4 regions of the Salinivibrio proteolyticus genome follow, and region 3 is predicted to be linked to each of the others. Evidence: predicted binding sites of a transcription regulator. Region 3 holds the regulator's gene; each other region holds the start of a gene.

Region 1 (2,208 bases), 1.4 Mb from region 3:
ATAATGCGTGAAGATCATCGCCGTCACGATAGCGCCACTGTCCTTTGCCGTCATAACCATCCAAGGTGCTTTTGAGGACCAAGGGTGCCCCCAGTGCGTCGACCGCCTTTTCTAAATCAGCCTGTGTATACACCACTCGGTATGGCGCATTGGCGACGCCTGCTTGCATCAGCAGGGCTTTCTCAATTTGGCGGTCGCCACCGGTTAGAATCGCCTGAGCACTGGGGCGTAACTTCCCGCTTTGCTCGCATTGGTGCAAGATATCAGCGGGGATATGCTCAAATTCCGCGGTAATAATATCTGCGCCAGCGATGGCCGTATTGAGGCCGTGCCCCAGTGGTTGCAGCGTCAGTGGGTGAATAATGTCGCCACTACGCACATCATAGGCGCTGACGATAAGATTGAGCGGTGCGCCGGCCAAGGCCATCATCCGAGCCAGTTGTCCCGCGCCTAACACCAGAATATTCATGGCCTTAGCCTTGTGGGTTGGGTTGAGCGAGAACGGCCTCAGTTTGCGCTTGGCGAAACGCATCCACTTTTGCCATCAAATCAGGGTCGGCCGTTGCGAGAATTTGTGCCGCAAGGAGGCCTGCATTCGCGGCGCCTGCGTCACCAATGGCGAGCGTGCCCACAGCCACACCTTTGGGCATTTGAGCAATAGAAAGCAATGAGTCCATTCCCTTTAATGCTTTTGACTGGACCGGAACGCCGAGCACCGGCAGGCTGGTGTGTGCGGCGGTCATCCCAGGCAGATGGGCGGCACCACCGGCGCCGGCAATAATCACTTTAATCCCGCGCTCGGCCGCTTGTTGGGCGTAGTCGGCAAGTAACTGTGGTGTGCGATGGGCAGAGACAATACGGGTTTCGTAAGGGATGGCAAAGTGATCCAACATAGCCGCTGCATGTGTCATGGTAGGCCAATCGGATTGCGAGCCCATGATGATACCGACAGTCATAATACGTCCTTCTTGATGACAAGCGTGAATAAGATAAGCTGAGCGTGACGCGAATTATACCCAGATTTCATCGCAAGGAAAACGTTTGCGTCAGCGGTGGGGGATGAAATTCCGTCAAGATCCCAGTGCGTGGATCAGGTAAAGTAAGCACATAGTCTCAGTAACAAAGGATGTGAGCGTGGCACACGGTCAGTCGACAATTGATAAGCAAGCCGTGAAGGCTTTTTTCCTCCAGCTTCAAGATGATATTTGCCAACAGCTTGCGCAAGAAGATGGTCAAGCGCGTTTTTTTGAAGATGCGTGGGAGCGTGAGAAAGGGGGCGGTGGCCGCAGTCGCGTCCTGCGTCAGGGCCAAGTATTTGAGCAAGCAGGAGTGAACTTCTCGCACGTATTTGGCGATCAAATGCCTGCCTCGGCGACCGCGCACCGTCCAGAGCTTGCCGGGCGCTGTTTTGAGGCCATGGGAGTGTCGTTAGTGATCCATCCTCATAACCCGTACGTGCCGACCTCGCACGCAAACGTGCGGTTTTTCATTGCCGAAAAAGAAGGTGCAGATCCTGTGTGGTGGTTTGGCGGCGGCTTTGACCTCACACCTTTCTATCCGTTCGAGGAAGACTGCCAGCACTGGCATCAGACCGCCAAAGCCTTATGTGCGCCCTTTGGTGATAGCGTGTACGCTGATCACAAAGCATGGTGTGATCGCTATTTTTATCTGCCCCACCGTGATGAAACCCGTGGCGTCGGCGGGCTTTTCTTTGATGATTTGAACCAATGGCCATTCGAACAGTGCTTTGCCTACACTCAAGCGGTTGGAAAAGGCTTTATCGATGCCTACCTGCCGATAGTACAGCGCCGCAAAGCCACGCCTTATGGTGAGCGAGAACGCGATTTTCAGCTTTATCGCCGCGGACGCTATGTCGAGTTTAACTTGGTGTATGACAGAGGCACGCTATTTGGCTTACAAAGTGGTGGGCGTACCGAATCTATTCTGATGTCGATGCCGCCGATGGCGCGCTGGGAATACAATTGGTCACCTGATGAAGATGCACCGGAAGCGAGACTCTATCGCGACTACCTTAAACCGAGGGAGTGGTAACCAATGACCGATCGTTATTGCGTGGTAGGCCACCCGATTGGCCACAGTAAGTCGCCGCAGATCCACGCCGCATTTGCGACGCAAACCCAACAAGACATCGACTATCAAGCCATTGAGGCGCCGCTTGAAGGCTTTGTGACCACCATGCAGGCGTTT
Region 2 (2,208 bases), 940 kb from region 3:
AAAGGCGCCTGAAGGCGCCTTTGCTGTTTCACTTACAACGCTCACCGGTTACGCATAAACCGGTAGGCGGCGGCAAATGGCCTGAACTTTTTCTTTAGTTTCAGCAATCACTTGCTCATTGTTGATGTTATCTAACACATCACACATCCAATGCGCGAGCTGTTCAGCGTCTTGCTCGGTAAAACCACGGCGTGTAATCGCTGGCGTCCCCACACGAATGCCTGAGGTGACAAACGGGCTACGTGGATCGTTCGGCACACTGTTTTTGTTCACTGTGATATTCGCGGCACCGAGCGCAGCATCCGCTTCTTTACCAGTGATGTCTTTGTCAATCAAATCAACCAAGAACAAGTGGTTGTCAGTTGACCCTGACACGATGTTATAACCGCGTGCTTGGAATCCCTTCACCATTGCACGGGCGTTATCAATCACGCGCGCTTGATAGGCTTTAAACTCAGGTTCCATCGCCTCTTTAAACGCGACAGCTTTACCCGCAATCACATGCATCAGTGGGCCACCTTGGCCACCTGGGAACACCGCAGAGTTGAGCTTTTTGTAGAGATCTTCACCCGCATTAGACAGGATCAAACCGCCGCGCGGCCCTGCAAGGGTTTTATGGGTGGTGGTGGTAACCACGTGTGCATGTGGTAATGGATCTGGATACACGCCTGCTGCAATCAAACCAGCAACGTGTGCCATGTCCACCATGAACCAAGCGCCCACTTTGTCGGCGATTTCACGCATACGCTTCCAATCCACCACTTGCGAATAGGCAGAGAAACCACCAATGATCATTTTCGGCTTATGTTCCAGCGCGAGCTGTTCCATTTGCTCGTAATCAATCTTACCCGCTTCATCAATGCCGTACGCAACCACTTCATAGTGTTTGCCTGAAAAGTTGACCGGAGAGCCGTGCGTTAAGTGGCCACCATGCGCCAAGCTCATGCCCAAAACCTTATCGCCTGGGTTTAGCAGCGCCATATACACAGCACTGTTAGCTTGTGAGCCAGAGTGAGGTTGCACGTTAGCATATTCACAACCAAACAATTCACACGCACGCTCAATCGCAAGAGCTTCCACTTTATCGACATGCTCACAGCCGCCGTAATAACGCTTGCCGGGGTAGCCTTCGGCATATTTGTTGGTCAGTTGAGAGCCTTGCGCTTCCATGACGCGTGGGCTGGTATAGTTTTCTGACGCAATCAGCTCAATGTGTTCTTCCTGACGAGCCGTTTCTTCTTCAATGGCTGCGAACAGTGCCGGATCGTAATCCGCAATTTTCATGTCACGCTTTAGCATTTGTCTCTCCTGACTCAATGGTGGCGGGCTATTACCCTTAAAGCGAATGCTATCCGTACCCAAGTTGGCCCGATAGCTCGAATGGTTTTGATATGGCATAGTGCACCACACCTTGGGTTAGTCGCCTTACACATTTAAAGTGACTAAACCAAGGCAAACAGGCGGAAAAGTCGGCGTTTTAAAAGCCTGACGCAAACGTTTACGCTACCGCCATTACTGCGTTCGTCATTCTACAAAAAAACCACTGCAACAGGTAGTGTCAATCGGCCGTTTTTTTTATACGTCGGTTGTGCCAGATTAGTCCGCCATACAGAAACGCAGATTGTGCGCTGTAAACAATTTACACGCGAGTATCAAATTGCTGACATCCTATCAGCCAGTGATTTACTTGGCTGACTTTTTATTACTTTCATTTGGCGATAAAATCCGCGCCCGCAATTCCCATTAACCTTTTTTAACCGCCAGCCTATTGGGTTTTGGCGGGGCTTTTGTTGCTAACACGTTTTTGTTTTTATCACGCTAATTAAGTAGGGAGAAGCCGTGTGAGTCAGTATCAACACAGCTTTAAAGAAGACATTATTGCTATCGCCTCGGGCGCGTTTTTAGTCGCCCAGGGGGTATTTTTCTTGCAACAGGCCGGACTCTTAACCGGGGGGACCACAGGCCTGGCGTTATTAGTCAGCCAATTTACCGACCTATCGTTCGGTACTTTGTATTTTCTTTGCAATTGCCCGTTTTATGTAATGGCTTGGTTTCGTATGAGTCCGCGATTTGCATTACGCAGTTTACTCGCCGGTGGCGCGGTGTCCGTGATGGCCGACCATATCGCCTACTTTTTTCAAATCACTTGGTTGGCCCCCGCCTATTGTGCGGTCATTGGTGGCTTGCTGATGGGCGTCGGCATGTTGA
Region 3 (2,208 bases):
CCAATACCCGCTGACCGTTCTGACTCATCCGGAGCATGACTGTCCACTGATCGTGTCTTAATTGATAAATACATCATAGCTGGCTCACAAAACCGTCTGTTGGTCCATTTTCGCTGATCAGACCAATTGCGAGTGTGCGCCAACCTAAGTAAACTGAGAGCGCAACCGATTAGCTATGAGAATGAATGAAATCGGATTCGTTACCTTCGCAACCGTCTGATGTGCCGGGATTGTGAAAGACATCGCCGCTGACGAACAGCGGCGTTTTTCTGTAAGGTCGCGAGTAACGATCCCTACGCATTACTACAAAGAAGAATCAAGATGGCAACGATTAAAGATGTCGCGCGTCTCGCCGGTGTATCGACCACGACGGTGTCACACGTGATAAACAAAACCCGCTTTGTCGCCGAGAAGACGACTGAGAAAGTATGGCAAGCGGTTGAAGAATTAAACTACGCCCCAAGTGCTGTGGCGCGAAGCTTGAAATGCAACACAACACGTACACTGGGTATGTTGGTGACCAAATCCACTAACCCCTTTTTCGCCGAGCTTGTTCACGGTGTGGAAGACTATTGCTACAAGCAAGGCTACACACTGATTCTCTGCAATACCGAGGGAAACCTCGAAAAGCAACGCGACTACCTGCGTATGTTGTCAGAAAAGCGCGTCGACGGACTCATTGTGGTGTGCTCTGATCTCAACGAAGATTTGATGCTGTTATTGGAAAAAAAACGCGATCTGCCTATGGTCGTGATGGATTGGGGCAGTCACCATATTGATACAGACCGTATAGAAGATAACGCTGAATTAGGCGGTTACCTTGCCACCAAACACTTTATTGATAATGGACATACTAAAATTGGCTGTATTTCTGGCCAAATGGATAAAAATACCTGTAAGCATCGCTTAAACGGTTATTTCCGTGCGTTAAAAGAAGCCAATATTCCAGTGAATAAAAATTGGCTGATTGAGGCAGATTTCGAAGCCGATCAAGCGCAAATTGCCGCGAAGCAATTGGCGACGATGTCAGACCGCCCGACCGCTGTCTTTTGTTTTAATGACATTATGGCATTAGCGGCCATTAGTACATTTAACGAGCACGGCTTGAAAGTGCCAGATGATATATCGGTGATTGGTTACGATAATATTGATCTCACCGAGTATTTCTCGCCACCATTGACAACTATTCACCAGCCCAAACGCCGTCTAGGCAAAACGGCCGTCAAGCTCTTGCTCGCGCGAATTGCCAACAACGAGACTCAACAGCAAGTGTTCGAAATGCAACCTGCACTAGTGAGTCGACAGTCAGTTAAAACACTATCTTAATGTTTTAATGAAACTTTTATGAAGAGCACCGTCAATGTCTTGGCGGTGCTTTTTTACGCGACTACTCTTCCGGTAGTGCTTTTACTCTAGTTCATCAATTACACCCACCCTGAACCAAGATCACATTTTGTGTGATGGGAGAGGACGACATCGGTGTCTAATTATTATATGCTTAATAGCGTTTGAACAAGGCAAACCATGGCGAAAGCATGGGACGCAAAGCCTCCGGCCTAACGGTAATTTGACATGATGTCAAAATATCAACGGTAGCGGGGTTGCCAACATATCAAAGCTGACAAATTTGATGGCTCGTTGACAATTCTGCGATCTTGCCTTGTTACATTATGACGTCTTTTTTAGGCATTAGTAATTCATCGAGATTTTAATCAAATGGATAAACCAGCTTTAAAGAACGCAATGAAGTTATTTGCCAAATTTGGCAGCATAAAGTCCCGTTCAATGTTCGGTGGATTTGGTATCTTTTGTGAAGACACCATGTTCGCGCTTGTCGTTAACAACACTCTCCATTTACGTGCTGGAAAAGAAAACGAAGCACTATTAAAAAAACAAGGCTTGGCACCCTACGTGTATAAAAAGCGCGGCTTTCCTGTCGTGACGAAATATTTTGCGATCCCTGAATACTGGTGGGATGACCAAGATAAGCTGCTCACAGAAGCCAAAGAGGCGCTGGATGTCGCGACCCGTGATCGTGATTTGAAAAAACAAGCCACACCGTCTCGTCTAAAAGACTTACCTAATTTACGGCTCGCGACCGAGCGCATGCTGAAAAAAGCAGGTATTGAGACGCCTGAAAGCTTACAGCAACAAGGTGCCGTCAATGCCTATAAAGCGCTCCTTTCTGCGCATGAAAAAGAGCTAAGC
Region 4 (2,208 bases), 350 kb from region 3:
CGGCGCTCTGGAACAATACCGCCCAGTCCGCCCATCAACATCGCGATCGAAGTGAGGTTGGCAAAGCCGCACAGTGCAAAGGTAACAATGGCTTGGCTATGGGGAGAAAGTGCACCTTTTAGGTTCATAAAATCAGCAAACGCCACAAATTCATTCACCGCAATTTTCTTACCAATCAAGGTACCCGCAGTCATCGCTTCGCCCCAAGGAATGCCGATGAGCCAAGCGACTGGTGCAAACACATAGCCGAATATCCATTCCAGACTTAACTGAGGCATATTGATCATCGGACCAAGTTTGCCCAACCCGCCGTTAATCAGCGCAATCATGCTGATCACGGCCAGCAAGCTAGCCCCGACTGCCATCGCAATTTGTAATCCACTTAGAGCACCTTGTGTGCCTGCATCGATCAAGTTGACAGGCTTATCGTGGTTATCTTGCTCGGCTTGCGCTTGGGTATGGCTGATAGGCGCTTCGGTCTGCGGGACCATAATTTTTGCCATCATTAGACCGGCTGGTGCAGACATGAAGGCGGCAGCGATCAGGTATTTCATTTCAACACCGAGGCCTGCGTATCCAACCATGGTGCCTCCAGCCACGGAGGCTAACCCGCCGACCATGACTGCAAATAATTCTGAGCGCGTCATTGAGGCGAGAAAAGGGCGCACGACAAGAGGGGCTTCTACTGATCCGACAAAGATATTGGCTGTGGCTGACATCGATTCAGTGCGCGAGGTGCCGAGTACGCGTCTTAGTACGCCACCGATCAGGCGAATAATCCAAGCCATGATCCCTAAATGATAAAGCACCGCGATCAGAGCGGAGAAAAAGACGATAGTTGGTAAAACGTTGAAAGCAAAGATAAAGCCAAGTTTAAATTTCGCGAGATCACCAAACAGAAACTCAGCACCAATATCGCCAAAGCTAATAATTGCGGACACGGCTTCTGATGCGTTAGCCAGAATGCGCTGACCAAGCGGGACGGAGATAATAAACCCGGCAAAGGCGATTTGAATAATGAAAGCGCCACCGACGGTACGCCAGTTGATCGCACGACGATTTTCTGAAAATCCAATCGCGATTAGAAAGAGGACGCTAATCCCCAAAAGGCCGATGCCAAATTGCATGATGCTTGCTCCGCAAACGTTAAACTGGGATGGAAAACGATTGCGGCGGTATTGTACTTATTTTTCTCAGTGTGACAAGTGTCACGAATAAATCATATTGTTGCATTATTTTGCATTTTTGTGGCCTGGAGGTTATGTGCTCGTAGGCGAGTCGTGCGAGCTCAGAGCGGCTTCACGATAGGTACTTGAACAGACGCATGCTATTCACGATGTCTTTGTGATCCATCAAAAGTTTTGCTGGTGAACATAGGTATTTTTTGTGAGCACTATCAATGAATTCTTTTTATGATACGGCGTATTTCCGCTAAACCTGAAAGAGGAAAGTGTATGACACAATCCTTTATAGCTCTGAAATAAAGAGTTCAAATGAGTTCTAGGCCGCATGTAGCCTGGGGTTTTAGTGGATATATTGATTAATAGCTGGTTATAAAATCGACATTTGGTTAGTGCCCTAATTAAATTGGTTGCGCATTTATGTTAGGGTAATGAACTGTGTGGATGTTGCGGTTCTTGCTGCTGGTCAACTTTTTTATCCGCGTTTTGCGATGAAAAGGCCAATTGAGCGCACAGGCCACCGACACTCACAGGCTTCCGAACAAACGGACTAAGGAGTTAACTCGTGAGCGATAAAAGCCATGAAGATATGATGAAACCGGACGGGAAAGTTAACCCGATCGATACTGACTACCAGGTCGGTCAGGATAATGTGGCCGTTAAACTTGGCCCGTTTGGTTTTGATATTCACAACCGAGTATTTATGGTCTCGGGGCTGGCCATTATGGCCTTTGTATTTGTCACTTTGGCATTTCAAAACCAAATCGGCCCTGTTTTTGGTGATCTTCGGGGTTGGTTGACCTCGAATCTAGACTGGTTCTTCCTTTCTGCAGGTAATATTTTTGTTATCGCCTGTCTAGTACTGATTGTGTCACCTTTGGGTCGCGTTCGTCTCGGCGGGACAGAAGCTAAGCCGGATTATAGCTATGCGGGCTGGTTTGCGATGTTGTTTGCCGCCGGTATGGGTATTGGTTTGATGTTTTACGGTGTTTCAGAGCCGTTAACACACTTTCAAACCTCATTGGGC

What was found. Region 3 encodes PurR, which represses purine synthesis genes. Its sites were predicted from a motif close to TNANGNAAACGTTTNCNTNA; they were not measured.
Region 1: a site for PurR is predicted at 1,030-1,049, ahead of purE (5-(carboxyamino)imidazole ribonucleotide mutase). Genes of this name have one in related genera too.
Region 2: a site for PurR is predicted at 1,487-1,506, ahead of glyA (serine hydroxymethyltransferase). Genes of this name have one in related genera too.
Region 4: a site for PurR is predicted at 1,156-1,175, ahead of N7E60_RS04895 (NupC/NupG family nucleoside CNT transporter). Genes of this name have one in related genera too.

Annotation. Positions count from the first base shown of each region.
Region 1 is NZ_CP114584.1:2,942,107-2,944,314, reverse strand. It holds gene N7E60_RS13750 (5-(carboxyamino)imidazole ribonucleotide synthase) at 1-469, opposite strand, end outside; gene purE (5-(carboxyamino)imidazole ribonucleotide mutase) at 474-956, opposite strand; gene hemF (oxygen-dependent coproporphyrinogen oxidase) at 1,135-2,052, shown strand; gene aroE (shikimate dehydrogenase) at 2,056-2,208, shown strand, end outside.
Region 2 is NZ_CP114584.1:2,307,783-2,309,990, forward strand. It holds gene glyA (serine hydroxymethyltransferase) at 49-1,299, opposite strand; gene N7E60_RS10995 (YitT family protein) at 1,842-2,208, shown strand, end outside.
Region 3 is NZ_CP114584.1:1,362,826-1,365,033, reverse strand. It holds gene N7E60_RS06580 (heme ABC transporter ATP-binding protein) at 1-61, shown strand, start outside; gene purR (HTH-type transcriptional repressor PurR) at 322-1,326, shown strand; cyclic di-GMP riboswitch class I at 1,507-1,609, shown strand; gene N7E60_RS06570 (TfoX/Sxy family DNA transformation protein) at 1,717-2,208, shown strand, end outside.
Region 4 is NZ_CP114584.1:1,008,409-1,010,616, forward strand. It holds gene N7E60_RS04895 (NupC/NupG family nucleoside CNT transporter) at 1-1,127, opposite strand, end outside; gene N7E60_RS04900 (BCCT family transporter) at 1,771-2,208, shown strand, end outside.